2 regions of the Neorhizobium sp. PAMB6630 genome follow, and region 2 is predicted to be linked to the other one. Evidence: predicted binding sites of a transcription regulator. Region 2 holds the regulator's gene; the other holds the start of a gene.
What was found. Region 2 encodes LexA, which represses DNA repair genes until DNA is damaged. Its sites were predicted from a motif close to TGTTCNNNNTGTGTTCNG; they were not measured.
Positions count from the first base shown of each region.

Region 1 (15,672 bases), on a different replicon from region 2:
TGTGCTGAAGGGGCTTGCTGTTCAAGCCCTCGAGATCCAGCCGGGCGGCGTGCGCGAACCACATACCCATCCCAATGCCAACCAGTTGGACTTCTGCATTTCGGGAAAGGGGCTGGTCGGTATCGTTGGTCCGGAAGGTGAAACGCATTACCTCGAGCTCAATCCCGGCGACATTTCCTTCGTGCCGCAGGGATATCTGCACTGGATCGAAAACCTTGCCGACGAACCGCTCTCGTTCCTCGTCGTTCTTTCTCACGAAGAACCCCAGACCATCGAGTTCTCGGAGATGTTCTCCGGGGTGCCCAACGCGACGCTGGCCAAGATGTACGAGATCCCGGAAACGTCCTTCGACAAAATTCCGCAGCGGACGGTCGTCATCGGCGGCGCGCCGGTAAACGATCATCTGCGCGAAGCGGCTGAGTAACATCAATGCCTCAGCGGATCACGCCTATGCGTCTCAAAGATATTGCCTTGCTTTGCCTGGTTTCGTTCTTGTGGGGCTTCAACTTCATTGTGATCCGCTGGGGCCTCGACGAGTTCCCGCCCTTGCTGTTTTCGGCATTGCGCTTTACGGCCTGCGCCGCTCCAATCGCCCTTGGAATACCGAGGCCCAAGATCCCTTGGTCTGCATTGATTTTGCTCGGGATTACGCTTGGAATTATGGTTTTCGGTCTTCTTTACCTTGGTATCTATTTTGGCCTCGGTGCTGGCCTTGCTTCCGTACTGATGCAGACGCAAGTGTTTTTCACGGTCCTATTGGCATCCTTGTTCCTTGGCGAACACATTGACCGCCGGGGAATAGTCTGCATTTCGGGAGGTCTTGTGGGGATCTTGCTGATCGCATTGGATGGCGGGTCTTCCTTTACGGTCGTGGGATTTGCGCTCACGCTCGGTGGTGCATTCGCCTGGGGGATATCCAACATTCTGCTCAAGCGCCTGCCGCCGGTCAATTCACTGCATCTGATGGTATGGCTAAGTCTCGTGCCTCCATTGCCGCTATTTGTCGCATCAGCGTTTTTCGAGGGGGGTGACACTCTCATCGCGGCCCTTCGATCAATTTCTGCGGGCGGATTGGCGGCAATTTTATACACATCGGCCATCTCGACGATTTTCGCATACGGCGTTTGGGGCAGCATGTTGCGGAGGTACCGGACATCTCAGGTCTCGCAGTTCGCCCTATTGGTGCCGGTCGTCGGGCTGGTATCCGCCTGGTACTGTTTCGGAACGTCACCGACGGCGGTCCAAATGCTTGGGATTGTGGCCATCGTCTTCGCTCTTGGTGCAAATCAGCGCGCACGCTCAAGCGAGTTGGGCGCTGTTTATCCATCAAGGCGATAGTGCAGCCTGATGTCACATGTAGAACTTCGGCTTTAGAAGAGGGGGAATTCCAATGATCCAGCGACTAAATGATCGCCCTATCAATCTTTTTGGCATGGGGCTGAAACTACTCGCGCTGAGGCACAACGCGATCGATATCGGTGACGAGGCTTTGCACAAAGCCATTGAAGCCGCGATTGCTGAAGTTGACCATCTGCTTCTCGACCATATGGAGAAGTGCTCCAGCAAAGATGGAGCAGCTCGGGCATCTTAGGTTCTACCCCGGTTGACAGAGCAAGGCTGGATGCCGTCCCGCGGCCGCCATCAGGTCGGGTATTGTTCTTGATCACCTGCGTGGCGGCATGCGTCTCGCTACATATTTTCCGGTATCGAGGGCGCACCGAAAGCCTGTGCTTTTGCCCGATACGGCCATTTCAGCCGAGCCGAACTCAGTGCAATGAAACAAACAATCGTCCTGTGGCTCCGCATCTGAAAAGCGGATCCTTTATGTGCGGGAAGGGGATCGGGCTTTCAGCTGAAGTCTTTGAGCGTGCCTTCCGGATCGTCATAAACCGCCAAGCGGTGCATCCTTCCCGGTGGGTAGCTGCTCGTCTGCCAAAACCAAGATGCGGACAGAAATTTCACCCTGCGCGGATTAATGGAGCCAACCTACCGCTCGAGCAATATGAAGAATTGGCGCAGCAACAGCGGTTGCCAAGAACAAAGCCATCATCGGCCAAAGCCACCAATCTTTCATCATCTTGATCAGACCTCGCCAAAGTGACCTGAAGTTTTCGCATACACGCGGGTCGTGCCGCTATTGCCTGCGTGCATCCCATGGAGCATCAAACCGCCCCTGCCAGATGCCGGCCTTTTCTGCCGCAGCCTTCTGCTGGGCCTCCTTATAAGCACCTTTGCTATATTGTTTGTAGTCCAGCGCGTATCCTGAGCGGACCATCCATTCCCCGACGCTCGCACCATCGGCACGGAAGCAATTGGCGACTATGCGACTGTAGCGATCCCGTTCGATGAACTCGCACCGGGTCGGTCTTGATGCGCCCAAGAAATCATCCAGGACCTTGGCCGCCACTTTTCCGCATCTATAGACTTTTCCGCCAGCGTCCCAGCATCCTTGCCAGCTTTCTGGTGCGTCAATGCCCTGGATGCGAATCCGTTGCCCGGAAATCTCAATGGTATCGCCATCTACGACGGAAGCCTTCCCGACGATCGGGCCTTGTGCCAGAGCGGGAAGACTGGCCAAAGTCAGGCTTGCGATTGCGACGACCCTCAGCATATTGACTCGCATGGAATGCCATCCGAGTCCCGGTCCAGTTTTCCGCCCCAAGAGCAGTTGCCAAGGTACCATTGGGCCTCCTCGCAGGATTGAATCTGTTTGCAGGTTTTCCGAGGCTGACAAGACCAGCTTTGCGCGGTCTCGAGGCCTGGCCACGGTGTCATTGGTCCGCTGGGCATAACGGTTGATGTTGCGACCAAAAACGCGGCGAATACAGTGTTCATGTTGCCCTCCCCAGGTTGTAGGGAGATAAGCACTTCTTGTTACTGCGGTCCAGAATGAATGCCGTTTAGCGCACCGAGATGCCGGCGATAATATGGTGCTCAAGGGCAAAGCGATAATCGCCAGGCGCTGGCGCTTGGCGATCACAATCCGGATTACGGGTGATGGCAGCTCGACTTGTAGCCTCGAGGTCGCAAATGTTCGTGCAGGTTGCGCACGATGTGCGCCCCGACACGGTTGATCTGCGTGCCCCACCGTGTTTGAACGGCGACAATTCTCCATGGTGACGGAACAGAGATGGCAGAACAATTTGACATGTTTTCCGAGGAGGCCTTGGGAAGCGCATCTCCGGCAAGTGCTTTGGCCAGATCTGCCAGAGCAGCCAAAGCCGAACCGCAAACGGTCCCGATGAGCGAAGAAGGCATGGTTCGACATTTGTCTCAGACGGGTCGATACCGCATCCTCACGAAACTCGTGCCACGGGCCGTCGCGCCATTCCCTCGCCAGGAATTTCCCCTCAAAGGTATCGTCCTCGACACGGAGACGACGGGTCTCAATGCTCGCAATGATGAGATCATCGAGATCGGACTAATCGCGTTTACCTTCGACGCAACGGGAAACATCGGGGACGTGACCGGGATCTACGGTGGGCTTCAGCAGCCGAGCGCTTCCATTCCCGTTGAGATCACCAGGCTCACCGGGATTACCGACGATATGGTTGCCGGGCAAACGATTGACATGGCGGCGCTGGAGGCGCTGGTTGGATCTGCTGATCGCTCATAATGCTGGTTTCGACCGGCCGTTCTGCGAGGCGTTTTCTCATCTGTTTTCCGACAAGGCCTGGGCATGCTCCAACTCCGAGATCGAATGGTCTGCGCGGGGATATGAAGGCACAAAGCTCGGGTACCTGATTGGGCAGGCGGGCTATTTTCATGAAGGGCATCGCGCTGTCGATGATTGTTTCGCGCTTCTGGAAGTCCTCGCTCGGCAAGTCGATGGAAGCGCTTACACTGCCTTTGCTGAACTCTATGAAGCAAGCCAAAGGTCGCGTGTCCGGATCTTTGCGGAAAACAGCCCCTTCGACATGAAGGACCACCTGAAGGCGCGAGGCTATCGCTGGTCCGATGGTAGCGACGGCCGCCCGAAATCCTGGTGGATCGAAGTTGAGGAAGAAGCGCTCGATGATGAGCTGCGCTATCTCAGGGCCGAGATCTACCGTTATCCCGATGCAGATCCACCGATCAAGCGCCTCACTGCCTTCGACCGGTTCCGGGCCTGATTGCTCCCTTCAGCTAATCCTTTGAGTGGACCCATGCTGTGGACGCATGGCCGACCTGAGACCTTGTGCCTTATCGCCCGTTGGCCGAGAGCCTATATTCCAATCATCGAAACGACGTTGGAACCAAGGCAAGGTTGCTGGCGTCAAGAGACCTCACGAAAGGGGATCACCATGAACGTAGCACGCTCTTTCAACAACTGGCGCAAGTACCGTCAGACCGTTACCGAACTCGGCCGCATGAGCTCGCGCGAACTGCAGGACCTGGGTATCGATCGCTCGGACATCCACAGCGTTGCGCGCCAGTCGGTCGCTCGCTAAGCGGCCTTTTCCCGCCCATACTGATGACACTACGCCCGCCGAAGACGCGGGCGTTTCTGTATTTGGCACGCCCCGAAGTGCTGATGATAGATTTCTCTCATCTGGAGGAGGGGCCTGCGTTTTGCGCATGGCTGCACTGCAGCAAAGTCCATTTAATGTGCGCTGAGATTTGGTATCTTGTTGTCATCGAAGCGATGCACCTCCTCCCGCAGAGCTTTGAATTTAGACGACCCACTCCTCCTCCCATGGGGCGTCTGTCAGAACATCGGCACTCCTCCTCCCGGCCGCTGTTCAATGATTTCGGAAAAGCCTGCCGCACCTCCTCCCGCGGCAGGCTTTTTCGTTTTCAGGCCCGTCGCATCAGAGGCCAAGAACCAGCTGCGGTGTCTGCTCACTCTCTTCGGTGTTCAGCGATGACAAAGTGATCCCCAGTAGCCGCACGGGCCGTTTGAACGGGAAGACCGAGGCGATCAGGATCTCTGCAATCTCCAGCACCATGTCGAGATCCAACACTGGGCCAGAGAGTGTTTTGCTGCGCGTCGCCTGGCTGAAATCCGAATATTTGATTTTGACCGTCACGGTCTTCCCCGTGATGTCGTGCGCCGCGCAATACCTCCAGACTTTCTCGGCCAATGGCCGCAGCTCGGCTTTGGCGAGATCGAGATCATCGATGTCGTCGACGAACGTGTCTTCGGCGCCAACGGACTTGCGGATCCGGTCGGGCCTGACCTGCCGCTCGTCTATGCCGCGCGCGATGCCGTAGAAATACGGACCAGACTTTCCAAAATGCTGCTGAAGGAAGGCAAGCGACTTCGATTTCAGATCAAGCCCGGTCTCGATCCCATGGCGTTTCATCCGCTCGGCTGTCGCCGGTCCCACACCATGGAATTTCTTGACGGGGAGGGCCTCGACAAACCCTGGGCCGTTCTTCGGCGTGATGACCGCCTGGCCGTTCGGCTTGTTCAGGTCGCTCGCCATCTTGGCCAGGAATTTGTTGTAGGAAATACCCGCCGACGCGTTGAGGCCAGTGACCGCCTTGATCTTCGCTCTGATCTCCAATGCAATCTCGGTTGCGATCTCCATGCCCTTCAGGTTCTCGGTCACATCGAGATAAGCCTCATCGAGTGAAAGCGGCTCGATCAGCGGTGTATATTCCGCAAAGATCTCCCGGATCTGCTGCGAGACCTGCCGATAAACCTCGAAGCGCGGGGGTACGAAAATCAGATCAGGGCATTTGCGCTTCGCGGTCACCGACGGCATGGCCGAATGCACGCCGAAGGTCCTTGCCTCGTAGCTTGCTGCTGCAACGACGCCACGGGCGGCGGATCCGCCGACGGCCAGTGGTCGTCCGCGCAAGTCAGGATTGTCGCGCTGCTCGACCGAGGCATAAAAGGCATCCATGTCGACATGGATGATTTTGCGCATAGGTGCGCTATCCATCGGTTCGGCTCACGAAGTGGCGCGGCCAAGTCGGCGCGTCGCGTTGGGGCGCTTGGTCGTGTTGGTAGCGGCGGTGGCCGATGATCACAGCAACAGACCTTCTTCATCTGAAGTGCCCTTGGGCTGGGGCGGCACGATGACCAGCATATTGGCAGCAAGGGGGCGTTGCAGATGCCGGGCCTCGTCCCAAGGGGCTGTCAGCCAGATATCCACTTCCTCCGGCGTGGTCAGAATTGCCGGCATGGCCTTTTCATGGATGGGCGAGACGATCTCGTTGGGCGACGTGGTCAGAAACCCGAAGAGTTCGTATTCCTGCTCGCCATTCCTGACTTTGCGCACACCTTTCCACGGCGTCCAGAAGCCCGCAAAGAACATCAGCGGCCGGTCCTCATTACCGGCAAACCAGGCATTCGGCACACGTCCGCCTTCCACCTTGCTCGCCGGATCAGGCTCTGCAAAGGAGGTGAAGGGCACGACACATCGGTTGGTGACGCCAAGCCAGCGGCGCCAGTGCGGTGAGCCCACATTGCGGATATTGGTGACGCCGGGATCGTAATTCTTCACATAGGCTGGTGGCGACGGCATGCCCCAGGTGGCGCGAGCGATCTCTCGGTTTCCGTCGTCACACATTCGGACAACGGGCGCCTGATAACCTGGATAGACATCGAAGCTCGCTTCGTTCCAGCCAGCGCGATCTCTAAAAGCTTTCGTGAACTGCAGAACCGCGTCACGGGTGGTGGTCACGTTGTAGAGATTGCACATTCGATCCCCTCCCTATTTCCACATGGCCCGCATGCGCGCGCCGACATCTATGCGGATCTGCTGGGCGCTGCGCTCAGATGCAACTGCCGAGACCTTCGGCCAGGTCGTCGTCTCGAAGAATTGTAGCAGCGTTGCCGGAATGAACCGCGTCCTTGCTGCATAAACGTGCCGATCCCCTTGAGCGTTCTGCCCGTGGGTAAAAAAACGCTGCGGCGTGATCAACGAAAGACTGTCTCGGGCGCGGGTCATGGCGACATAGAGCAGACGGCGCTCTTCCTCGAGTTCCTGTGTCGTGCCGGTTCCAAGATCTGAGGGCATGCAGCCGTCGACGACGTTGAGTATGAAGACCGCGCGCCATTCCTGCCCCTTGGCCGAATGAATGGTCGACAGGATCAGATAGTCCTCGTCGAGTAGCGGCACGCCGGCCTGATCGCTGGTGGCGTCAGGCGGATCGAGTGTCAGTTCAGTCAGAAAGCGCTCGCGCGAAGGATAGCCACTGGCGATCTGTTCCAGCTGCAACAGATCAGCCTTGCGGGTATCGGCATCCTCATGGATGCGGTCGAGATGTGGCTCATACCACAGACGTGCCTGCCCGATATCCGAGGGCCAGCCATCTTCGGCCTTGCGCAGGTTTGCGAGCAACTGGACGAAGGATGTCCAGTCTTCGCCTGTCTTAGGCGGAGGTGGGATTTCGGCAAGGGCCAGCAAAGGTTCAGGATCGGCCGCGATCGTCTCGAGAATATTGCTGGCTGTCTTCGGCCCGATGCCCGGCAGCATCTGCAGCAGCCGGAAGCCTGCGACACGGTCGCGTGGGTTCTGCGCGAACCGCAGCACCGCCAGCATGTCTTTCACATGGGCGCTGTCGAGAAACTTCAGGCCACCGAACTTGACGAAGGGAATGTTGCGGCGGGTCAACTCGACCTCGAGCGGACCGCTATGACTGGATGTGCGAAACAGCACAGCCTGGTTCTTCAGCGTCATGCCGGTCTCGCGATTGGCAAGCACCTGGTCGACGATGAAATTCGCCTGCTCGGTCTCGTCCTTGACGGTGACGAGTTTTGGTCGCTCCAGCGATTGCCGGTCGGTCCACAGGTTCTTGGTAAAACGCTCGCGGGCCAGATCTATGACGCCATTGGCGGCGGCCAGGATCGGCTGCGTCGAGCGGTAGTTGCGATCAAGCGTGATGATGTCGGCGGCCGGGCTGAAGGAGGAGGGGAAATCGAGGATGTTACGGACTGTCGCTGCCCGGAACGAATAGATCGACTGCGCATCGTCGCCGACGACCGTCAGGCCACGGCCGCCGGGTTTCAGCGCCATCAGCACCGAAGCCTGCAGCCTGTTGGTATCCTGGTATTCGTCGACCATCACATGGTCGAAGCGATTGCCAATATCGTCGGCCAGATCCGGGTCGCTGACCATTTGTGCCCAGTAAAGCAGGAGATCATCATAATCGAGCACGTTCTGAGCCTGTTTGGCCTCGACATAGGCTGCAAACAGTTGTTTCAGGTGGTCTTCCCACGTGGCCACCCATGGATAGTGCTGGCGCAGGATCTCGTTCAGCGGCGATTGCGAATTGACTGCACGCGAATAGATCGACAGGCAGGTGCCTTTGGTTGGAAACCGGGTTTCCGTCTTGGAAAACCCAAGCTTGTGGCGGGCAAGGTTCAGCAGGTCGGCGCTGTCTTCGCGGTCATGGATGGTGAAATCCACGTTCAGTCCGATCTGCTCGGCATAGATGCGCAGCAATCGGGCGCCGATCCCGTGAAACGTGCCGGACCAGGAAAGCGCGTCAGTGAGCACCCCGGAATTGGCGCCCAGCACCTGTTTGCAGATCCGCTCGACACGGCGTGCCATCTCAGATGCGGCACGCCTTGAAAACGTCATCAGCAGAATTCGTCGCGGATCGGCCCCGTTGACGATCAGGTGGGCTACGCGATGAGCAAGCGTGTTGGTTTTGCCAGACCCGGCGCCAGCTATGATCAGAAGTGGGCCGGCAACTCCGCCTTCAGCGAGACCGACGCCGTGTTCCACAGCCTGGCGCTGCTGCTCGTTCAGTTTTTCCAGATAGGCAACCGTCATGCCATGATCCCCGATAAGTGCCTGTCTGTTCTGGTCGTTTTGGTTTGGATGCCTGTCGTTTATGCGCCTTGTTCCGCCATCCGCGCCTTGGCCTCTGCTAGAATCAGCATTGACTCATTTTGAGGATGAGAACAAATAATGAACATATCAGCGGTGATCGCCGCTGGAAAGCCCTGAACGGCATCGAAAAGACATCCGCAGCCCATGCTTAACCCTGCCGCCAATCCAACCATTGCAGATCTTCGCGAGCGCATTCAGCGCCTCGAAGGGAGAGCTGTGCGTAAGGGCGAGGTTCTGTCATTCGGTCTTGCCGAAATCGATGCCAGATTGCCCGGCGGCGGGCTTGCCTTGGGAGCCCTGCATGAAGTGGCCGGTGGCGGAGCTGACGCCGTGCATGGTGCGGCCGCCGCTCTGTTTGTCGCCGGCATCGTCGCACGCACAAAGGGCGATGTGCTCTGGTGCCTGACACGCCCCGACCTGTTCGGGCCGGCCTTGGCACAGGCGGGGCTCCATCATGACCGGGTGATCTATGTCGAAGCCGACCGGGAGGAGGATGTGCTGGCCAATTTTGAGGAAGGTCTGCGGTTTGGCGGGCTTGGGGCTGTGGTCGCCGAGCTCGTGCGTCTCCCTATGACCGCCTCGCGGCGCCTGCAATTGGCGGCAGAGGCTTCGGGCACGATGGGGATCGCGCTTAGACGATGGCGGCGCCCGACGGAGGCCGCCGATTTCGGGCAGCCGACGGCTGCTACCACACGATGGCGCATCAGCGTCCTGCCTTCCGAGCCGCTTCCCGTACCAGGCATCGGTCGGGCGCGGTGGCTGGCGGAACTGATCAGAGCAAGAGCGGGAGAAGCCGCGGAATTTGAAATAGGTGCCTGCGATGCCACGGGTCGTATCAGTCTTTCTCCCCACGCTCGCGACGGACAGGATCAGACGCGCGGATCCCGGAATTTCGGCTGAGACACCGGTCGTAGTCGTTTCCCGCAGTGGAGCGAAACGCACCGTGGCGGCAGTCGACGCAGCAGCCTTCAAGGCCGGCGTCCGGATCGGCATGCCCGCCGCCAAAGCCCAGGCGATGATATCCGGCCTGCATCTGGTCGATGCCGATCCGGCCGGCGACGCCTTGGCGATCGAGCGCCTGGCGCTATGGATGCTGCGCCAATATACGCCAGTGGTGGCAATGGACAGTCTCGACGGCATCGTTATGGATACCGAGGGTGCGGACCATCTGCGCGGCGGAGAGTTGCTTATGCTCACCGGCCTCGTCAACGCCTTGAGAGGTCGCGGCCTTCAAGCCCGTGGTGCCATCGCCGACACGTGGGGCTGCGCCCATGCGATCGCCCGCACTACCCGGCGCGAGGTGTTCATCATCCCAGTTGGTGAGACGGCCAAGGCCGTGGTCAATCTGCCCGTTTCCAGCCTTCGTCTTCCTTCCGACATCGTCAGCGGCTTGACCGAACTTGGGTTCCGGAACGTCGGCGAAGTCTCGGCAACGCCACGGGCGCCTTTGACATTGCGTTTCGGGCCGGAGGTGGGCCGCAGGCTCGATCAGATGTTCGGACGCCTTGCCGAACCGATCGATCCCATTCGCACCGCCGAATTCGTCGAGGTTTCCCGGTCGTTCTCCGAGCCGATCGGCGCGGCCGAGACCATCGCCAGATATATCGGCAAGCTCGTGGTCGAACTCTGTGCCGCCTTGGAGAGGCGAGGGCAGGGCGTTCGCCGCGCCGATCTGATCATCTACCGCGTCGATAATACCTTGCAGTCCCTGCGTGCCGGTACGGCCAAACCCGTACGGGATATTGCGCATCTGACAAAGCTTCTCTGTTCCAGCATCGAGAAGATCGATCCCGGCTTCGGTATCGATAAACTGTCTCTTGCCGCAACTATGATCGAGGCGCTCGAGGATAAGCAGTCCATCTCCTCGCTGGTCGAAGAAACCATCGTCGATGTCACGCCGCTGCTCGACAGTCTCGGAAACCGTGGTCAGCGCATGTACCGGCTGGCGCCCGTCGAAAGCGACGTTCCCGAGCGCAATGTCGGGCGTGTTTCCCCCATTGCCGCAAAACTCGGTCAGGCATGGCCGACCCGCTGGCCGCGGCCGAGCCGCATGTTGGCGTGCCCGGAACGGATCGAGGTGATTGCGCTCACGCCCGACCATCCACCGGCGTCGATAACCTGGCGCGGCAAACGCCGGCGCATCAAGCGCGGCGACGGGCCTGAACGGGTGTTTGGAGAGTGGTGGGTTCGCTCATCCGAGATGGAGGCGGTCAGGGACTACTATTCTGTCGAGGATGAGGACGGCAATCGCTTCTGGGTCTATCGCTCCGGCGATGGCGTGGATCCCGCGACCGGAACGGCCAAATGGTTTTTGCACGGGATCTACGGCTGATGCGCTACGCCGAGCTCCAGGTGACCAGTCATTTTTCCTTCCTGCGCGGCGCGTCAGGCTGCGATGAGCTGTTCGCCACGGCCAAGGCACTGGGCATCGAGGCGCTGGGCATCGTCGATCGAAACAGCCTTGCCGGCATTGTGCGCGCCTGGGAGGCTGCCAAGGAAACCGGTGTCCGGTTGGTCGTCGGCTGCAGGCTCGATCTGGCTGATGGCATGTCAATGTTGGTCTATCCAAAGGACAGGGCGGCCTATTCGAGGCTGTGCCGGCTTCTGTCACTCGGCAAGGAGAGGGGCGGCAAGGGCAACTGCATCCTCGATCTGACGGATGTGGCCCTTTATGCAGAGGGACTGCTCGCCGTTCTAATCCCCGACGAGGCCGATGACGCATGTGCCGTCCAGCTGCGCAAGGTGAGAGATATCTTTGGCGACCGCGCCTATATGGCGCTGACGCTGCGCCGGCGGCCCAATGATCAGCTGCGACTGCACGAGCTAAACAGCCTCGCGATCCGGCACAAGGTCCGACCTGTTGTTACCAATGACGTGCTGTTTCACGAGCCGGGCAGGCGGCAATTGCAAGATGTCGTCACCTGCATTCGCCATCGCGCAACCATCGATCAGGCCGGCTTCTTGCGCGAACGGCATGCCGATCGCTTTCTAAAACCGCCCGAGGAGATGCACCGGCTGTTCAGCCGCTATCCGGAGGCGCTCGCCCGTACCCGCGAGATTGTCGATCGCTGTCGCTTCGACATGAGCGAGCTGACATACCAATATCCTGAGGAAGCGATCATCCCCGGACTGACGGCGCAGCAGACGTTGGAAAAATTCACCTGGGAGGGCGTGCGTGATCGCTACCCCGAGGGCGTGCCTGATGATGTGGTAAAGACGCTCAATCACGAACTCGACCTGATCCGCAAGCTCGACTACGCGCCTTACTTCCTCACCGTTTATAGCATTGTCCGCTTTGCGCGATCTCAGGATATCCTCTGCCAGGGCCGAGGAAGTGCCGCCAATTCAGCCGTCTGTTACGTGCTGGGGATTACTGCGATCGATCCGGCCGCAAACGATCTGCTGTTTGAGCGCTTTATCTCGGACGAGCGCAACGAGCCGCCCGACATCGACGTCGATTTCGAACATGCCAGACGCGAAGAGGTGATCCAGTGGATCTACAAGACCTATGGCCGGCAGAAGGCAGCCCTTTGCGCGACCGTCACCCGTTACCGCGCCAAGGGTGCGCTTCGTGATGTCGGAAAGGTGCTCGGCCTGCCTGAAGACATGATCACGGCGCTGTCTTCAGGTGTCTGGGGCTGGAGCAAAGAGGGCGTCGGCGAAAAGCATGTCAACGAGCTGAACATGAACATGTCCTACCGGCGCCTGCGGCTGACATTGGAACTGGCGCAGCAGCTGATGGGGGCTCCGCGTCATCTCGGTCAACACCCCGGCGGCTTTGTTCTGACCAATGACCGCCTCGACGAACTGGTGCCAATCGAGCAGGCCCGGATGGAGGATCGCCAAACGATCGAATGGGACAAGGACGATATCGAGGCGCTCAAGTTCATGAAGGTGGACGTGCTGGCCTTGGGCATGTTGACCTGCATGGCCAAGGGCTTTGCGTTGCTGGAAGAGCACAAGGGCGTGAAGCTTGATCTCGCCACCATCGAGCAGGAGGACCCGGCGACCTACGCGATGATCCGCAAGGCCGACACGCTCGGGACTTTCCAGATTGAATCGCGGGCGCAGATGTCGATGCTGCCGCGGCTGAAACCCCAGACCTATTATGACCTAGTCATCCAGGTGGCGATCGTTCGCCCCGGTCCGATCCAGGGCGACATGGTGCATCCTTATCTTCGGCGGCGTGAGGGCAAGGAGGCAGTCGTTTATCCGAAGCCGGAACTGGAGGCAGTTCTCGGCAAGACGCTGGGCGTGCCATTGTTTCAGGAGAGCGCCATGAAAGTCGCGATCGTCTGTGCCGGTTTTACCGCCGGGGAGGCCGACGCACTCAGACGCTCGATGGCGACATTCAAGTTCACCGTCGGGGTCAGCAAGTTCAAGGACAAGTTGGTCCAGGGGATGGTGAAAAACGGCTACACGGAAGAGTTCGCCGAAAAGACCTTCTCCCAGCTCGAGGGTTTTGGCTCCTATGGCTTCCCCGAAAGCCATGCCGCTTCCTTTGCCCTCATCGCCTACGCCTCGTCCTATCTGAAGTGCCATTATCCGGATGTGTTCTGTGCCGCCCTCATCAACGCGCAACCGATGGGGTTTTACGCTCCGGCTCAGATCGTCACGGATGCCCGCGCCCATGGTGTTGCGATCAGGTCGGTTTGCATCAACCGTTCGCGATGGGATTGCACGCTCGAAGATATCAGGGGGAGCGACGGCCATGCCGTGCGTCTCGGTATGCGTCTGGTAAAGGGCCTACCCGAGCAAGATGCGGCAAAAATCGTGGTGGCGCGTGGCGACGAGCCCTTCGTTTCCATCGACGATATGTGGCGGCGCGCTGGTGTGTCATCGGCCTCTCTTGTGAAGCTTGCCGAAGCCGATGCGTTCCGGCCGGGTTTTAAGCTTGAAAGACGCGATGCGCTGTGGGCGATCAAAGCCTTGCGCGACGAGCCTCTTCCACTCTTCGCGGCTGCTGCTGATCGCGAGCGGGCGGTGATCGCCGAACAGCAGGAACCGGACGTGACGCTTCGGCAGATGACCGAGGGCGCCAATGTCGTCGAGGACTATGGCCATACCGGCGTGACACTGCGCGCGCATCCGGTCAGCTTCCTGCGCGAGGATCTCACCCGCCGAAATATCGTCACCTGCGCCGAGGCGACATCGGCGCGCGACGGTCGCTGGCTGATGACGGCGGGTCTGGTTCTCGTCCGTCAGAAGCCGGGTAGCGCCAAGGGTGTCATGTTCATGACCATCGAGGATGAGACAGGTGTTGCCAATATCGTTGTCTGGCCAAGCCTGTTCGAAAAGCAGCGCCGCGTTGTGCTTGGATCCTCAATGATGGCGATCAACGGCAAGATCCAGCGCGAAGGTGGCGTCGTGCATCTGGTGGCCCAACGGATGTTCGATCTGACCAGCGATCTGGCAAGTCTTGGCGAGCGGGATAGTTTCCGGGTACCGACAGGGCGTGGCGATGAATTCGCCCATGGCTCACCGGGCAGCCGCGAGCGACCGCCAATGGGCGTCAAGGCGCGTGAAATTTATGTACCTGACCTGCACATCGATACGCTGAAGGTGAAAAGCCGGAATTTTCAGTGAGGTAGGGGGGCAACTACAGAGGAGATGCGGTCAAAAGCAAGGCTACAGGAACACTGAGTGCTGTTGCCGTCAATGCACACACGGATGCTAGCTTAATCAGGCGCATTTTTCGTGCGCGGCCTTCGTCCCACTCGTATGCCATGTCCAGCCCTCCGAGCGGAGTGAAACACTCTAAGCCATTTGAGTCGAGTCCAGAAAATAGAGAATAGCGGCTCGATCCCACTCAAGACCATGATCCTGGAGGGTTAGGCACGCCCAGCCCAAGATCATGTCGGTAAAGGCATAGTGATCGATCGATGCCGCCGCGCATATACCTAGCGAAGAAAACCATCCCGGTCGAACTCCTTCCAACCACGCAGTTCGTCTGCGCCTTCCTCGAGTTCATGGTTCGACGCCACTCCTGACTTCGGCACCTTCTTGAGCGATCGAGCAAGCTTCCTCTGATACGCTGCTTTCTGTCGCTTCTCGGCTTTCGTCTCCGCGTCTTCCACCCGCCACTCGTCCACCGTCCCGCGGTCGAGAAGGTCCTCTACTACCTTCGGATCGAAGACGTGGAATGTGATCTGGCGAGCACGACCATTCAGTCGCACTGTTCTCGTCCCTGCACTCGGAAGACGCCCGTCCGCGAGCCAGCGATGGCGCTCGCTCGTCTTGATGACCAGGATGTCCTGTATCTCGCGCGGGATCACCGGAAGGTTCTCGGCTTCCGCCATCACTGCGGAAATGATCCCGGCTGTGATATTGAACGTGGACTTCTCGGTTGCGGGCATCGCGAGGATAACCTCGTTTCCCTCCAAAATTATCGACTTCTTCGAGACCGTCGGAAGCCTGGCCTGCACCTCTTGCAGAATACCTTTCGCTCGGACGGAAGATCCCAGCGTCATCGCCGGCGACAACGTCCATGTCCTGATCAGTTCGATATCGCTTTTGTCGCACTTCTCCATGTCCTCTAAATGGTGCCGATCCAATCATGGTTCAACAAGAGAAATTGACCGGTTGCCGTTCCTTGGAAACCACCTATCTTGCTGTGGGATCGCCGCGAAATGGACAATGACGCAAAGCAGCTTCGAAATCGTGCGAGCTGGCTTGCAGAGCACGATCCTGCACCAAGCCGCATTTCAGCGAACCAGCATCAGAGGAGCAGGTTGAGGCTGTCGAAAGCTCTGGCGGGCAGGCGCTACCTCCTCTGATACGAAGCCTCTTTCCGCTGGCGAACGGCCAGCCATATAGTGGAGTAGGCTTGGAAGGCGCTTTTACACTCATGTCTCTGGAGGAGGCGGTCGAGACCTTCGATTTCTTCAACGGGGAGTTTCCA
Region 1 is NZ_JBZAYV010000002.1:376,013-391,684, reverse strand. It holds partial or broken gene AC4CWF_RS20580 (hypothetical protein) at 1-8, shown strand, start outside; gene AC4CWF_RS20575 (cupin domain-containing protein) at 2-424, shown strand; gene AC4CWF_RS20570 (EamA family transporter) at 451-1,338, shown strand; gene AC4CWF_RS20565 (hypothetical protein) at 1,391-1,591, shown strand; gene AC4CWF_RS20560 (thermonuclease family protein) at 2,135-2,623, opposite strand; gene AC4CWF_RS20555 (excalibur calcium-binding domain-containing protein) at 2,605-2,775, opposite strand; partial or broken gene AC4CWF_RS20550 (3'-5' exonuclease) at 3,131-4,112, shown strand; gene AC4CWF_RS20545 (DUF1127 domain-containing protein) at 4,284-4,430, shown strand; gene dinB (DNA polymerase IV) at 4,791-5,870, opposite strand; gene AC4CWF_RS20535 (SOS response-associated peptidase) at 5,955-6,632, opposite strand; gene AC4CWF_RS20530 (ATP-dependent helicase) at 6,645-8,711, opposite strand; gene AC4CWF_RS20525 (ImuA family protein) at 8,916-9,671, shown strand; gene AC4CWF_RS20520 (Y-family DNA polymerase) at 9,592-11,103, shown strand; gene AC4CWF_RS20515 (error-prone DNA polymerase) at 11,103-14,357, shown strand; gene AC4CWF_RS20510 (hypothetical protein) at 14,672-15,301, opposite strand.
Region 1: the regulator LexA is predicted to act here: its motif matches at 8,839-8,856, upstream of AC4CWF_RS20525 (ImuA family protein).

Region 2 (15,672 bases):
GCGCATCCGGACCTGTTCGATCGGATCGTGTTCGGAGCGCATCTTCTGCACTTCGTCCTTGGAGCGATACTTGGCCGGGTCGGACATCGAGTGACCGCGGTAACGATAGGTCAGCATTTCGAGAATGATCGGACCCTTGCCGGAACGGCAATGCTCGAGCGCCTCGTCGCCGGCAGCCTTTACGGCGCGCACGTCCATGCCATCCACCTGGATGCCAGGAATGCCGAAACCGGAACCGCGCAGCGAATAGTTCGACTGCGCGGTCGCGCGCGCCGTCGAGGTGCCCATGGCATAACGGTTGTTCTCGACGATATAGATGATCGGCAGCTTCCAGAGCGCCGCCATGTTGAAGCTCTCGTAAACCTGTCCCTGGTTTGCCGCGCCATCGCCGAAATAGGCAACGGATACACTGTCGTTGCCACGATATTTGTTGGCAAAGGCCAGACCGGTCCCGAGCGACACCTGGGCGCCGACGATGCCGTGTCCGCCGTAGAAGTGCTTTTCCTTGGAGAACATGTGCATCGAGCCGCCCTTGCCGTGCGAATAGCCGCCGCGACGTCCGGTAAGCTCGGCCATCACGCCGCGCGGGCTCATGCCGCAGGCCAGCATGTGGCCGTGATCTCGATAGGCGGTGATGACCTGGTCACCCTCTTTCTGGGCCATCTGCATGCCGACAACGACAGCTTCCTGGCCGATGTAGAGGTGACAGAAACCGCCGATGAAACCCATGCCGTAAAGCTGGCCGGCCTTTTCCTCGAATCGGCGAATAAGGAGCATTTCCCTGTAGGCCTTGAGTTCCTCGGCCTTATCGAACTCGGCGATAGCACCGCCATTGCTCTTTGCAGGCTTCGCTGCTGTCTTTCGACCGGCCGCGGACGCGACTTGCTTGGGCGCCATGCACTAACCTCCCTGCGTGTTTGTTGGTTGTCGTCAACATAGGCAAGAAAGCACGCCCCAGCAATGCCATAAATGCATGGCTCACATGATATATAAAACCATGAAAATTCAGGGAAAAAAGAGAATTAACTGGATTTCGGTTAATTCAGAAGTAGCTGTTGAACACGACGATTTCGTCGGCGCGCGACACGTTCAGCTGATAACGTGCGGTTTCATCGAGCATATCTTTTTCCAGTGAGCCATCGCTCAGCAATTCCACCTGCCGCTCCAGTGCCTTGCGCTTGGCGCTCAGCTTGGCAAGTTCATCGGCGCGCTCGGCACGCATGTGCTCGAACTTCTCCGTGGCGATCAGACCGAGGTCGCCGTGGACCGAATGATAACCGAAATAGGAAAGGAAGGCGACCGTGATGGCGGGAAGCACCAGACGACCGAATTTCCGTTCCTTGTGATGTCTCGTCCACATGCGAGCTAGTTCCTGAAACGCATTACCAGGATTTCAAAATCGCACATCTTGCTTAATCAATCGTTGATCTCGAAGAACTTGCGACACCCTGTCGGTTTGATTGCCCGCTCATTTTTGCCCCGCCTGCGGGCCACAATGCAGAACGGGCGACAACCGTTTCCGGTCGCCGCCCGCGCTTTGTCAGATCATGGACCTCGACGGTCCCTTCAATCAGGCCTTCAAAACCGATCGGCCGGCATATTTTGCCTGAGGGCCGAGCAGTTCCTCGATGCGGATCAGCTGGTTATATTTGGCGATCCGGTCAGAACGCGACAGCGAGCCGGTCTTGATCTGCCCGCAATTGGTGGCAACTGCGAGATCGGCAATCGTCGAATCTTCCGTTTCGCCCGAGCGGTGCGACATGACGGCGGTGTAGCCGGCCTTGTGGGCGGTCTCCACGGCGTCGAGTGTTTCGGTGAGCGAACCGATCTGGTTAACCTTGACCAGGATGGAGTTGGCAACGCCCATCTTGATGCCGTCGCGCAGGCGCGACGAGTTGGTGACGAAAAGATCGTCGCCGACCAGCTGCACCTTGGCGCCGATCTTGTCGGTCAGGTACTTCCAGCCGTCCCAATCGTCTTCGGCCATGCCGTCTTCGATGGAGATGATCGGATATTTTGCGGCAAGCTCGGCCAGGTAATCGGCCATGGCTTCCGGTTCCAGCGTGCGGCCTTCGCCTTCCATGACGTATTTGCCGTCCTTGAAGAATTCGGTCGAGGCGCAGTCGAGCGCCAGCTGCATGTCGTCACCCGGACGGTAGCCGGCCTTTTCGATCGACTTCATGATGAAATCGAGCGCTTCCGGCGCGCTCTTCAGGCCGGGCGCAAAACCGCCCTCATCACCGACATTGGTGTTGTGACCGCCGGCGGCCAGTTCCTTCTTCAGGACGTGGAAGACTTCCGAACCCATACGCACGGCCTCGCGGATGCTTTCGGCACCGACCGGCATGATCATGAATTCCTGAAAATCGATCGGGTTGTCGGCATGCGCGCCGCCGTTGATGATGTTCATCATCGGCACCGGCAGAAGGCGGGCGTTCGGGCCACCAACATAACGGAAGAGCGGCAGGCCGGACGATTCGGCGGCAGCCTTGGCAACGGCCAGCGATACGCCGAGAATGGCATTGGCGCCGAGACGCGACTTGTTCGGTGTGCCATCCAGTTCGCACATCAGCGTATCGATGAGGATCTGGTTTTCCGCATCATGGCCGCCGATGGCATCGAAGATCTCGCTGTTGACGGCTTCGACTGCCTTTTCGACACCCTTGCCATGATAGCGCTTGCCGCCATCGCGCAGTTCCACCGCTTCGTGGGCGCCCGTCGAGGCACCGGAGGGAACGGCCGCGCGGCCCATGCTGCCGTCCTCGAGATGAACGTCGACTTCGACGGTCGGATTGCCGCGGCTGTCGAGAACTTCGCGCGCGATGATGTCGGTAATGGCTGTCATTGGCTATTCCTGCTGGTAAGTGCGGTGGAAATCACCGTCTGTCTTAATCCAAGGCACAGAAATTACAATGGCAGGCATATGACAGCGATGTCGGTTTGCTGGCACCTCCTCCATGGCTTGCGGCAACCGGCCAGAGCCGAAAGGTTGTGTTTTCACAGTGTGATTCCAATAAGTTGGATAGACATTTTAAGAGGCTGTTTGCGTTTTGGTAAGAGCTGACGGGCATAATTGAGCATGGCCTAATCTGGCGCAAGGGGAGCGCTGGCGGCCGATAACCCCTCACCCGTCCGGGACCGTCCATGACACTTACGATATCGCGCAGTCTTCTCCTGTTTGGCCTTTTGGTCGGCGCTGGCGTTGCCGCCGCCATCGGCATCCAGAAACTTGCTTTCGACCGGCTGCGGGTCAATGGACCGGTCTATGAGCAGATCGTCTACGGCAAGGACCTGGTCGCCGACATCCTGCCGCCGCCGATGTTTCTGGTGGAAGCCTATCTGCTGGCAACCGAAGGGGCCTACCATCCGGAGCTTGCGGACCAGAACCTCAAGCGCATTGCCGTCCTGCGCAAGGATTACGAGACGCGCAAGGCCTATTGGTCCGGCTCGACGCTTGCGCCACAGTTGAAACAGCAATTGGCCAGCAAGGTTCAGCCGAGCGCCGAAACCTTTTGGTCCCTCCTCGACGGAGATTACAAAAGCGCCATTTCCTCAGGCGATGCCCAGCGCATTCGCGCGGCCGTCAACGCGCTGAAGACAGCCTTCCAGGCGCACCGCGCCGATGTGGATGCATTGGTGACAGCCGCCAATGACCGGCTTTCCGGCGCTGAAAAACAGGCGGCCGAGGAAACCTTCACGCAGAGCCTTGCCTCTTATGTCGCCGCAGCTGCTGCCATGGGCCTGCTGATCGCAGGCCTCATTGCCATGAACCGGCGTGCCATAAAACCGCTTCGCGGCATGCGCGACTATATGAGCATCCTGGCCGGCGGCGATTATTCACGGCCCGTACCCTATGATGGACGTGGTGACGAAATCGGAGAAATGGCGGCGGCCGTGACAGTGTTTCGCGAAAACGCGCAGGAGCGGATCGCAGCGCGACGTCGTCAGGAAGAGGAGCGCGAGCGGGGCATGACCGCCGAACGGGCCGAACACGCCCGCCGCGCCGAGGAAGACGCCACCCGCGCCCGTGTGATCGAGGCCTTGAGCGCCGGCCTTGAACGGCTGGCCAAGGGTGATCTCACCACCCGGCTTTCGGTGCCCTTTTCCGCCGACTATGAAAAACTGCGGCGTGAATTTAATGCAAGCCTGCAGACGCTTGAGGAAACGCTGGGTGAAATCGGCGAGGCGATGCACGCCGTGCAGACGGGCGCCACCAGCATTGCCGGCGGCACTGACGCCCTGTCGCGGCGCACCGAAGAGCAGGCCTCGTCGCTGGAAGAAGCAGCCTCAGCACTTGCCGAGATCACCACCACCGTGCGCATGACGACTGAACGAGCGCGCGAGGCTAATAACCGCATGGCGCAGACGAGAACCAGTGCCGAAACCTCCAATGCCGTGGTGCGCGAGGCGGTGGATGCCATGGCAAAGATTGAAGGATCATCCACCCAGATCCGCCAGATCATCAGCGTGATCGACGAAATTGCCTTCCAGACCAACCTTCTGGCCCTCAATGCCGGCGTCGAGGCGGCCCGTGCCGGCGAAGCGGGCAAGGGTTTTGCCGTGGTGGCCCAGGAAGTGCGCGAGCTTGCCGGCCGTTCCGCCAGCGCCTCGCGAGAAATTCGCCAGTTGATCGACACCTCGTCGAAGCAGGTGGGCGCCGGCGTCGCCCTTGTCAATCGCACCGGCCTTTCGCTCGAAGATATCGAACGGCAGGTGCAGGCGGTGAACGACCTCATCGCGGCCATCGTGTCGGCAGCCGGTGAACAGTCCCATGCGCTGGCGGAGGTCAGCGAGGCGGTGAACCGGATGGACCAGGTGACCCAGCGCAATGCTTCGATGGCTGAGGAGACAAGTGCGGCCTGCGGCGATCTCAACGGCCATACCGCAACGCTTGGGCAGCATCTATCCCGGTTTACGGTCGGCCAGCAAAAGGCAAGCCGTTACCGGATGGGGTCTTAAGGCACAACCGGGCCAGATATCGGCATACTCAACAAGGAGCGGCTCTGAGACCGCCCCTTGTTCGTTCAGCAAAATACCGCTTCAGGACTTGGCGACGGCGTCAAACGCCAGCAGCTTTTCCAACAGGCCCTTCAGGCTTTTGAGATGCACCATGTTCGGCCCATCGGAGGGGGCGTTGTCGGGATCTTCATGCGTTTCGATGAAGACACCGGCCACGCCGACGGCAACGGCGGCGCGGGCCAGCGTTTCGACGAATTCCCGCTGTCCGCCGGTCGAGCCGCCCTGCCCGCCCGGCTGCTGCACCGAATGGGTTGCATCGAAAATCACCGGAGCGCCGAGCGACGCCATGATCGGCAGCGAGCGCATGTCGGACACAAGCGTGTTATACCCGAACGACGCCCCGCGCTCGCACAGAAGCACATTGGGATTGTCGCTTTCGGTGAACTTCGCCAGCACGTTCTTCATGTCCCAGGGGGCCAGGAACTGGCCCTTCTTGACGTTGATGACGCGCCCCGTTTTTGCCGCCGCAATTAGAAGATCCGTCTGCCGGCAGAGGAATGCAGGGATCTGCAGGATATCCACCGTCTCAGCCACCACGGCGCATTGTTCTTCCGTGTGAATATCGGTCAGCACCGGAAAGCCGAACTCGGCCTTCAGATCAGAAAAGATCTCCATGGCCGTCTCGAGCCCGATGCCGCGCTTGCCCGCAATCGAGGTGCGGTTCGCCTTGTCGAAAGAGGATTTGTAGACAAGACCGATGCCAAGATCATCGCAGATTTCCTTGACGGCGCCGGCCATCATAAAGGCGTGGTCGCGGCTTTCCATCTGGCAGGGGCCGGCGATCAGCGACAGGCGGCCGGTGTTTGAAAAAACGACGCGGGCCGAACCCTCGCCGACGGATACCTCTGCATTGGCTGTGACGGCCATGATCACTCCTCAAACACGAAAGCAGCGCCCTGACCGGGGGCTGCGGCAACGACGATGCGCGTGCCTCTTTTCTTAAAGGCCACGTCATTAGCAGCAAGGCAATCTGCTGTCACGGCAAGATCCGGTGTGGCAAACACCACCGCGGCACCACAAAGCCCGCCGGCTGACGGGGACAGATCAATGCCGAGTTCGTCCGCAACTCCCTGCCGCGACGACAGCACAACATGTCCATTCGGCGCCTGAAAGACATGACCCGAGGCATCCGTGACGGCTTTGGTTTCCAATACCGTCTCAAGAACCGGCAGCGCAGCGGTCGTATCATCTGCGGCAAGCCACACGCCGCGTAATCCAACGACACCGTTTTGATGCCGCTCCAGATGCGCCCGGTCGGCCGGCAAGGGATTAAGCCGCTCGCAGGCGAACAGGATAAATTCGGGAGATCCGCTTTCGGCGAAGGCCAGCCTGAAGCGCGCGATCACCTCATGTCCGTCCGCCGTCAGCGCCGCCCGGGAAAATTCAAGGATCTCGCCGGCGGAGAGACCCGCTGCGACAAACCGCGCGTGGTCTCCATCGGCATCCGGCGAAGCAACCACCAGACCAGAAAATCCATCGTCCCCGCAGGCGGCACGGAAGGCGAGATCTCGCCCGGTAAACACATTGCCCTCTCCTGCCGTGCGTTCGACAGCAGCACGGTCACGGATCGCCAATGGCTCCAGATACAGACCATCGGAGAGAAACACGCAGGCATTCTGCGTCCCAAACGGATGCTGCGCATCCGGCGCCACGGTGAAGCCGAGCGTCCCCAGCCGCTGGCGCGCCACCGCAAGTGTGCGGACGGGCATGACAATATGATCAAGCGGGCGGGCCATGATTCTCTCCTTGGACGATGCGGGCCGCAGTGTAGCGCCGGATAAGCGCTTGAATATCCCGCACGCTCTCAGCAATCGGTGTTTTATCCCCGGCTTTTGAGGGCTTGCGGAACACATATGGAACATATAGTGTCTGTTCTGGATTTGTTTCCACTTCGAGGTTGTCTTCATGCTCACACGCAAACAGCAGGAACTGCTCCTGTTTATTCACGAACGGATGAAGGAATCCGGTGTACCGCCCTCCTTCGACGAGATGAAGGATGCCCTCGATCTGGCGTCGAAATCAGGCATCCACCGCCTGATTACCGCGCTTGAGGAGCGTGGCTTCATTCGACGGCTGCCGAACCGGGCGCGGGCGCTTGAGGTGATCAAGCTGCCGGAATCCTATTCGCCGCCGGCCCAGCCGCGTCGCGGGTTTTCGCCCAGCGTCATCGAAGGCAGCCTCGGCAAGCCGCCGGCCACACGCCCTGCCCCGCCAGCTCCGGCTGTCGAAGAATATACCGGCTCTGCCACCGTTCCCGTCATGGGACGTATTGCTGCCGGCGTGCCGATTTCGGCTATCCAGAACAATACCCATGCCATCAGCGTGCCGATTGAGATGCTGGGCACCGGCGAGCATTACGCGCTGGAGGTAAAGGGCGATTCAATGATCGAAGCCGGCATCATGGATGGCGACACGGTGATCATCCGCAATGGCAGCACGGCCACGCCCGGTGATATCGTCGTGGCGCTTGTCGATGACGAGGAAGCGACGTTGAAGCGTTTTCGCCGCAAGGGCGCCTCGATTGCGCTTGAAGCGGCGAACCCCGCTTACGAGACCCGCATCTTCGGGCCGGACCGGGTGAAAATTCAGGGCAAGCTCGTCGGTCTCATCCGCCGCTATCACTGAGCAGTTCGACAACCGGTTGCGGCAGCGTCTCGTCAAAGATGCGCTGCCGCCAATCATAGGTTCGGTGGATGCTCCAGGGGCGTTTGTTGCCGATGCTGGCGCCACTCGCCGTCCAGTCAGCGAGGCGGGTGCTGCCAGCAAAGCGGATTTCGAGGGCTCCTGTCTTGCGCAGCGTCGTCAGAGTGAGCATCAGCGCGCCGGAGCGGCAGGTTTCGAATCGGGCACGGGCGGCAATCACCACGTCGGCCGTATCGCAGGCGGTTCCCGCATAACGCGGGTCCTCGATGGTGGCGATTCGCACCTTTTCCAGCGAACGGGCAAAACAGCCGAGACCGGCAATGCAGGTGAATTGACCGGGAGGAGCGCTGGTCAGGGCTTTGTCCATGGCGGTGGCAGCCTCTCGCAACTCCTGTTTGGTCAAGGGCGGATCTGGTGGCTTTCGGGGGGAAACGCCTGTCTCGGTTCGGCCAGAGTTCAAGTGAATCGCGTCAGCGTCTGATGGGCTTGGCTTGTGTCCTTCCTCGGGAACGACCGCGCGGATGTCTGTGGCGATCTCTGTTTCGGGCGTGTCTGCATCGGCTCCCGTCTGGCGGTTGTGTGCTGCATCGACGCCGGGCTGTGCATGGGCGCTCTTGGAGGTGCCGGGGGGCAAGTCTTGCGGTTTTGCCGCAGTGTTACGTCGGGGCATGATCGGCGCAAGCGTCTTGTCGATGATGAGCGCATTCTGCCACTGGCGATAGATGAAATCGGGCGGTGTCCTGCGGTTGGTGGCGGCCGTCTGTCCGTCGATGAGGGCGACGAGGCTTGCATCTTCCGAAACCAGCAGGCTTGGCCGTGCGGCATCGTCAGGCCAGAACGACAAAATGAGTGCCGCGGCCATGACCGGCAGGCCGAGCAGTTTTAGCCGTGTGCGCAGGAGGACCAGAATCAGAAAGCCGAACGAGGCTATGGGCAGGAACCAGCCATGCTGTCGCCCGACCGGGGCGTCTCCTCCCCAACCCGCCACCGTCTCGGCAACGGAGATAACCAGCTCAACGCCAAAACCCATCAGTTTCAGGAACGGCGCCTCCAGCCCGAACGGCATCAGCAGCATGGCAAGCATGCCGAAGGGCATGACGATCAGCGATATGATCGGCATGGCCGCGAGATTGCCGGCAAGGCCATAAGTGGCGACGCGGTGGAAGTGGGAAACAGAGAAGATCGAGGTGGAGAGTGCGCCGATGAGCGAGGTCAGCACCACGCCGGCGACCATGCTGGATAGAGCGGCTGTAGCGGCAAGCAGTGCCGGACGTCGCGCGGCAAGCGGATCATGCGGATCGCCATGGAGGCTCGACCAGGCGGCGTAACCGGCCACAAGTGCGGCCGTTGCGGAAAATGACATCTGGAAACTGGGCCCCAGCACCGCCGAGGGTGTCAGGACCAGGATGACGAGCGCCGAGAGCGCCACATTGTGCAGGCTGATCGACGGACGGTCGAACAGCACCGAGGCCAGCATGATCACCATCATCACATAGGCGCGCTCGGCCGAAACACCGAAACCGGAAATGAGATAATAGGCCGTCACCATGGCCAGCGCGCCGATGGCTGCGATCTTCTTGACGGGAAACCGCTGCGCAAAGCCGGCAAACAGGCTGAACACCATTCGTGCGCCGACAAAAAAGATGCCGGCGGCCAGCGCCATGTTAAGCCCGGAGATCGCCACGATATGCGCAAGCCCCGCGACCCGCAGCGCCTCGATGGTTTTTTCCGAGATGGCGCGGCGCTCGTCGGTGACGATGGCGGCGGCGAAAGCCCCGGCATCGCCGGGAACCACGGCGCGGATGCGGGTTCCGATCTCGCTTCGCAGTTCAAACAGCTTGCCAAGGATGCGGGTCGACCAGTTTTCATGCGTGCCGATGCCGACCTTTTGCGGCGCCCCATAGAAAAAGCCGACAGCGCCGATGCCTTGAAAATAGGCAGAAAACGCAAAATCAGCGAGCCCGGGCAGAGCCGGTCCGGAAGGTGGGGAAAGCCGTGCCCTGCCGGCAATCCGCGTGCCCGTCTCAAAGGCTTCGTGTGCAGTGCGGGAAAGCAGAACGGCGCGTTCCGGCGGACGGGCATGACGGGGTCAGCGGTTGTCAAAATGCGCACCGTATAACGCCAGCGCCCGCCGGCTGCCGCCTCGCGTTTTTCCACGAGACCTTCAATCTGCGTGGTCACCGGCGTGTCGAGGATCGTTGTTCGATTGCGCAGGCTTTCGATCTGCGCAAGGCCCGCCCCCGCGCAGATCAATCCTGGCATCATGAATGCAAGGGAAAAGGCGCGGCGCCCGGCACGGCCCAGCACGAAGGCGGTCATGATCAGCGGCAGCGCAGAGAGGCCAAAACCTGCGGGCGGCGGACCCGCAAGAGAGAGCCAGACAATCGCGCCAAGCCCTATAAATACGGGGACGAGGAGAAAAAGACGGCCATGCGCCTCCTCCTCCGCGACAAGGTTTGCGAGCTTTTGGCGCCAGCCAGGATGTTCACTTTCCCGTGCGTCGAGAAACCTGTCATCGAGGTCGCGGTTATCCTCGGCAAGGCGTGCGGGCAGTTGCTGGGAAATGGCTGCGGGTAACCTAAGGCCGCGCGAAAACGCCATCGCCTCACGCGATGATTCGCCTGGCGAGACGTCCACCTCAGCCACACATCCTCCCGGGAGAAAGCATCATTCCCTTTAACCGAAAGACAACCTGCACCTGTTTAACTCAACCGGTCAATCGCAGCATTATGCCTCGGTTGACCGCCCGCCTTGATTGGATCGATTTAATCGCGCCAAACTGCCAAAATGTGGTCTTGCCAGGCCGCGAAGCCGCTTTATCGCCGTGGCTTTCGCGCTGCACAATTACCCGCCTCAAGTGCTTGGCAGCACGCTTTAGATCATATAGCTACTTTCAGAGGCTTCACTCATCTGGCGCGTTTCGCGCCATTCCGCCCATCGGAGGATCAGTATGACGGACACAAGCGCACATCTGGGATTGGGAGATAAAACGGTCGACCTGCAGGTCAAGAAGGGCACGATCGGGCCTGATGTGATCGACATCGGCGCACTCTACAAGAACACCGGCGCCTTCACCTACGACCCGGGTTTCACCTCGACCGCATCCTGCGAATCCAAGATCACCTTCATCGATGGCGACGAAGGCATTCTCTTGCATCGCGGTTACCCGATCGAGCAGCTCGCCGAACACGGCGACTTCCTGGAAACCTGCTATCTGCTGCTTTACGGCGAACTGCCGACGGCTGCCCAGAAGAAGGATTTCGATCACCGCGTCACGCATCACACCATGGTGCATGAGCAGATGAGCCGCTTCTTCACCGGCTTCCGCCGCGACGCCCACCCGATGGCTGTCATGGTCGGCACGGTTGGCGCACTTTCGGCCTTCTATCACGATTCCACCGACATCACCGATCCGCACCAGCGCATGGTCGCGTCGCTGCGCATGATCGCCAAGATGCCGACGATCGCTGCGATGGCCTATAAGTACCATATCGGCCAGCCTTTCGTTTATCCGCAGAACAATCTCGATTACGCCTCGAATTTCCTGCGCATGTGTTTTGCCGTGCCGTGTGAAGAGTACAAGGTGAACCCGGTTCTGGCGCGCGCCATGGACCGCATCTTCATCCTGCATGCGGATCACGAGCAGAACGCCTCCACCTCGACGGTGCGTCTGGCCGGTTCGTCGGGCGCAAACCCGTTTGCCTGCATCGCAGCCGGCATTGCCTGCCTCTGGGGCCCGGCTCATGGCGGCGCCAACGAAGCCGCCCTCAACATGCTGATGGAAATCGGCACGCCGGACCGTATTCCGGAATACATTGCCCGCGCCAAGGACAAGAACGATCCGTTCCGCCTGATGGGCTTTGGCCACCGCGTCTACAAGAACTACGATCCTCGCGCCAAGATCATGCAGAAGACGACGCATGAAGTGCTGAACGAGCTTGGCCACAAGGACGACCCGCTGCTGCAGGTTGCCATGGAGCTGGAAAAGATCGCGCTCACCGATAGCTACTTTGTCGAAAAGAAGCTCTATCCGAATATCGACTTCTATTCGGGCATCACGCTGAAGGCGATGGGCTTCCCCACCACCATGTTCACGGTTCTCTTCGCGCTTGCCCGCACCGTCGGCTGGATTGCCCAGTGGGCCGAAATGATCGAAGATCCGCAGCAGCGCATCGGCCGCCCGCGTCAGCTGTACACGGGCGCTGCCCAGCGCGATTACGTGCCGGTCTCCAAGCGCTAAGACGCGTTTCGGACAGAGATCATGCCATCAAAGCCCGCGAGTTTTTCGCGGGTTTTTTCGTATCCGGATGATTCTCTCGTCCGGCCCGGCTATCGTGCCCTCACTCTTTGCGGGTCACGCAAGAGATTGGAGGAAGACCATGGATTTCATGAAGCTGCTGAAGTCTCTTGAAGAGCTGCTTTACGAGGTGGTCTCCTGGCTCGTCTTCTATCCGCTGACCATGTGGCGTTCGCTCGTCACGCCGCTTGACATGATGCGCTACGCCGATGAGGAACTGGCAGACCGGCCGCAGAACCAGTATGACGATACGCTAAGCCCACCGCTTTTCCTGCTGCTGACGCTCCTGTTGGCCCAGACAATTTCCCACGCCATTCCGTCTCTCTACGATGATTCGACGCTTCCGCCGATTTTGTCATCCACTGCCAATCTGCTGATCGCCCGCGGGGTGATCTTCAGCGTCTTGCCGCTCGTCATGGCCGTTACGCTGGTGAGACGCAAGAAAGTCCGGTTGACGCGGGCAACACTGCGGCCACCGTTCTACAGCCAATGTTATGTGGCGGCGCTGTTCGTTCTGGTGGCCGGTATCGGTCTTGATCTCATGCTCATCCCGCACCAGTCGGGGCTCGTCACCGGCGCCGTTCTCTTTGCCCTGGCGATTTTCTGGTATGGACAGGCTCAGGTGCGATGGTTCAAGCAAGACCTGCACATCACCACGGCTGCGGGTGTCGGCTTGTTTGTCGGCCGTTTCCTGATCGGCGTTCTCGTGATCCTTGCGGTCGCATTGGCGATCGGATGGAGCTTGAAAAGTTGGAAATGACGGCGCTGCGCTGGAAGCGTTCAACAGGCGCCTGACACGAGACTACGCGCTAAAAGTTCGACAGTTGCCGTGACGCGGCCGGCAAAAGAGGCAGTCTGATGGCGAAGACGACAGCGGAGATTATCATTGCCCTCGAGCGCAGTCTGCATCGAGCGGACGTCCGAACCGACCCGCGCGAGGTCGCAGGTCTTCTCGCCGAAAATTTCATCGAATTCGGCAGTTCGGGACGGATCTTCGACAAACAGATGACGGTGGCGGCTCTTGCTGCGGAAGACCCGACGGATGGTGGATCGCCGTTACAGGCACAGGACTTTGCCGTGCAGGAACTCGGCGTCGATGTCGTGCTGGTCACTTATCGGATCAACCGACTGGCGACGCAGGCGCAGGCGGCGCGCCAAACCCTCAGAAGTTCAATCTGGAAGCGGATCGATAACCGCTGGCAGATGGTGTTTCATCAGGGAACAATTGTTCCAGACGCATGACCGCGCCGCGCCAGAACCTCCAGCACCAGGCCGGCTCCGGCCTCTCCCGGGGGGGCGCTGGTGGAAAGCCGATCCCACACGATGGCAAAACCTGCCAGCATGGCGCGGCGTTGATGCGTGTCGGATGACAGGCATTCGGCCCAGCGGCAGAGATAACCGGGGCGCACCATGTCGTTGATATGTTCGGGAATGACCGGCTGGTCGGCAATCAGGTTCGGCAGGGCTGCCGACCAGACCTTGATGCGCTTGGCCATCATCCGGATCAGGAAATCTCCTTTGTAGATGGAGACGGTCGGCACGCCGCAAAGCGCCAGTTCCAGCGTCACGGTGCCCGAGGCGGCAATGGCTGCATCGGCGCTGGCAAATGCGGCCCATTTTTCACTGGCGCCGACGGTGATGTCCGGTTTCACCTCCCAGTCCTGCACAAGGCTTTCCACCAGCGCCTTCTGGCGCGGCACGGTGGGCAGCACGAAGCGCATGGCTTCGTTGCGGGCGGCCAGAAGGTCTACGGTTTCTTTCAGCGCCGGCATCAGCGCGCGGATTTCCGTGGAGCGGGACCCGGGCAGCAGAAGCACGGTTTTTTGCCCGCTTTCGGTGCTCTCCAGACCACGCAGACGGCGCCGTTCGCGCACAGACATGACGTTAGCATCTGCCGTCAGGCGATGGCCGATGAAATCCGTTTTCGGGCCGCCCAGCCGCCGCATGGCTTCCGGCTCGAAGGGCAGCACGGCGAGCACCTGATCGACATAGGCGAGCATCTGCGTGGCGCGGTATTCCTTCCATGCCCAGACACTCGGGCAGACGTAATCCACCACGGGCAGGTCCGGCAGAGCCTTTCGCACGCGCTTGGCCACCCGATGGGTGAAATCCGGGCTGTCGATGATCAGGAGCACATCGGGTTTGGCCGCGATGATGGCATCGGCGGCCTGACCCAGGCGCTTTATCATCAGCGGCAGGCGTTTCAGCACCTGCGTCAGGCCCATGATCGACAGATCGGAAAAATCGAAGATCGAGGTCAGCCCCTCGGCTTCCAGCGCATCGCCGCCGACGCCGACCAGTTCGACCGGGCCTTGATAGGCGCGCTTCAGATGGGCGATCAGGTCACCGCCGAGGAGATCGCCGGAGACTTCGCCGGCCACCACGGCCACTTTCAGTGTTCGCATGCTCATCTCACTCCCTGCCCCGGCAGACCCGCATCGATGCCGCAGACAAAAACGCCGGCCTCATCGGCAAGTGACAGCATCTCGGTCTTGTCGAGCACCAGCGCCCGTCCCGCCTCCACAGCAATGCCGGCAAGGCCAGCGACAATGATCGAACGGATCGTCGAGGGGCCGATGGTCGGCAGGTCTGCGCGCACATCCTGCTGCGGTTTGCAGAGTTTGACCAGCACGCCGCGCCGACGCGCCGAGATGCGGCCCTCCGCGCGCAGTTCCGCCACCCGCTGCAACATGCGGTCGGTGCCTTCGACACCTTCCAGCGCCACGATACGCCCGCCGACGCTGACGGCGCCCTGCCCGACATCCAACTGCCCCAGCAGCCGTGCAGCGGTGGATGCGGTCAGGATATCCCGCTCGTCATCGGCGGCCGGTCGATGGCGCCCCATCACGCCGGTCGCGGCAAGAAGTGCCGGCACGATGTCATGCACGCCGACCACCTGGCAGCCCATGCCTTCAAACAGACGGATCACCATCTGCAGCACGGTATCGTCGCCACCGGATAGGAGCGTTTTTACCACATGCGGCACCTGGATGAAGGTGCGCCAAGTCGGGTGAATATCGCGCCATTCCGGGCGTCGGCGCACGGCGCCGGACATCACGATGCGCAACACGCCTTTTTCACGCACCAGCTTTTCGATGCGCGCGAGATCACCCACGCCGGCAATGGCGTGGTCGAAGGGAGAAAAGTCTCGGTCAATTTCGTTCTTGAGGCAGATGACAAAAGGCTCGTCCCCGGCAGCACGCGCAGCTTCTGCCACGTAGAGCGGCAAAAAACCGCCGCCGGCGATGATGGCAAGCCGTCCCGCCCGGTCTCGAACGGGAACCGGCGCCACCGCCTCAGGCCTTGCCGCGATGCGGCGAGGAAATCGCCCGGTCACTGTCTGCACCGATGAAATCGATGATTTCAAGCGCTTCCTTGCAATCGAGATAGTCGTCGCGAAGGGCAGCGGCTTTGGCACGGATGGAGCCTTCGCCTTCAAAGATATCCTTGAAGGCGCGGCGCACACGGTGAATGACTGCACGGTCGATGCCGGCGCGCGTCATGCCGACGACATTCAGCCCGCCGAGCAGCCCCGGATTGCCGTTCAGCATGCCATAGGGAATAACGTCGTAGTTGACCGCCGAGAGACCACCGACAAAAGCCTGGCGGCCGATACGGCTGAACTGGTGGACCGCAGCGCCGCCACCGAGGATCACGCGGTCTTCCACCTTCACATGGCCGGCCAGCATGACATTGTTCGACATGATGATGTG
Region 2 is NZ_CM177836.1:1,996,576-2,012,247, reverse strand. It holds gene pdhA (pyruvate dehydrogenase (acetyl-transferring) E1 component subunit alpha) at 1-897, opposite strand, end outside; gene AC4CWF_RS09455 (FtsB family cell division protein) at 1,043-1,360, opposite strand; gene eno (phosphopyruvate hydratase) at 1,571-2,845, opposite strand; gene AC4CWF_RS09445 (methyl-accepting chemotaxis protein) at 3,145-4,959, shown strand; gene kdsA (3-deoxy-8-phosphooctulonate synthase) at 5,041-5,886, opposite strand; gene AC4CWF_RS09435 (VOC family protein) at 5,889-6,755, opposite strand; gene lexA (transcriptional repressor LexA) at 6,925-7,644, shown strand; gene AC4CWF_RS09425 (ComEC/Rec2 family competence protein) at 7,625-9,457, opposite strand; gene gltA (citrate synthase) at 10,613-11,902, shown strand; gene AC4CWF_RS09415 (permease) at 12,042-12,719, shown strand; gene AC4CWF_RS09410 (nuclear transport factor 2 family protein) at 12,818-13,201, shown strand; gene lpxB (lipid-A-disaccharide synthase) at 13,174-14,370, opposite strand; gene AC4CWF_RS09400 (LpxI family protein) at 14,367-15,251, opposite strand; gene lpxA (acyl-ACP--UDP-N-acetylglucosamine O-acyltransferase) at 15,256-15,672, opposite strand, start outside.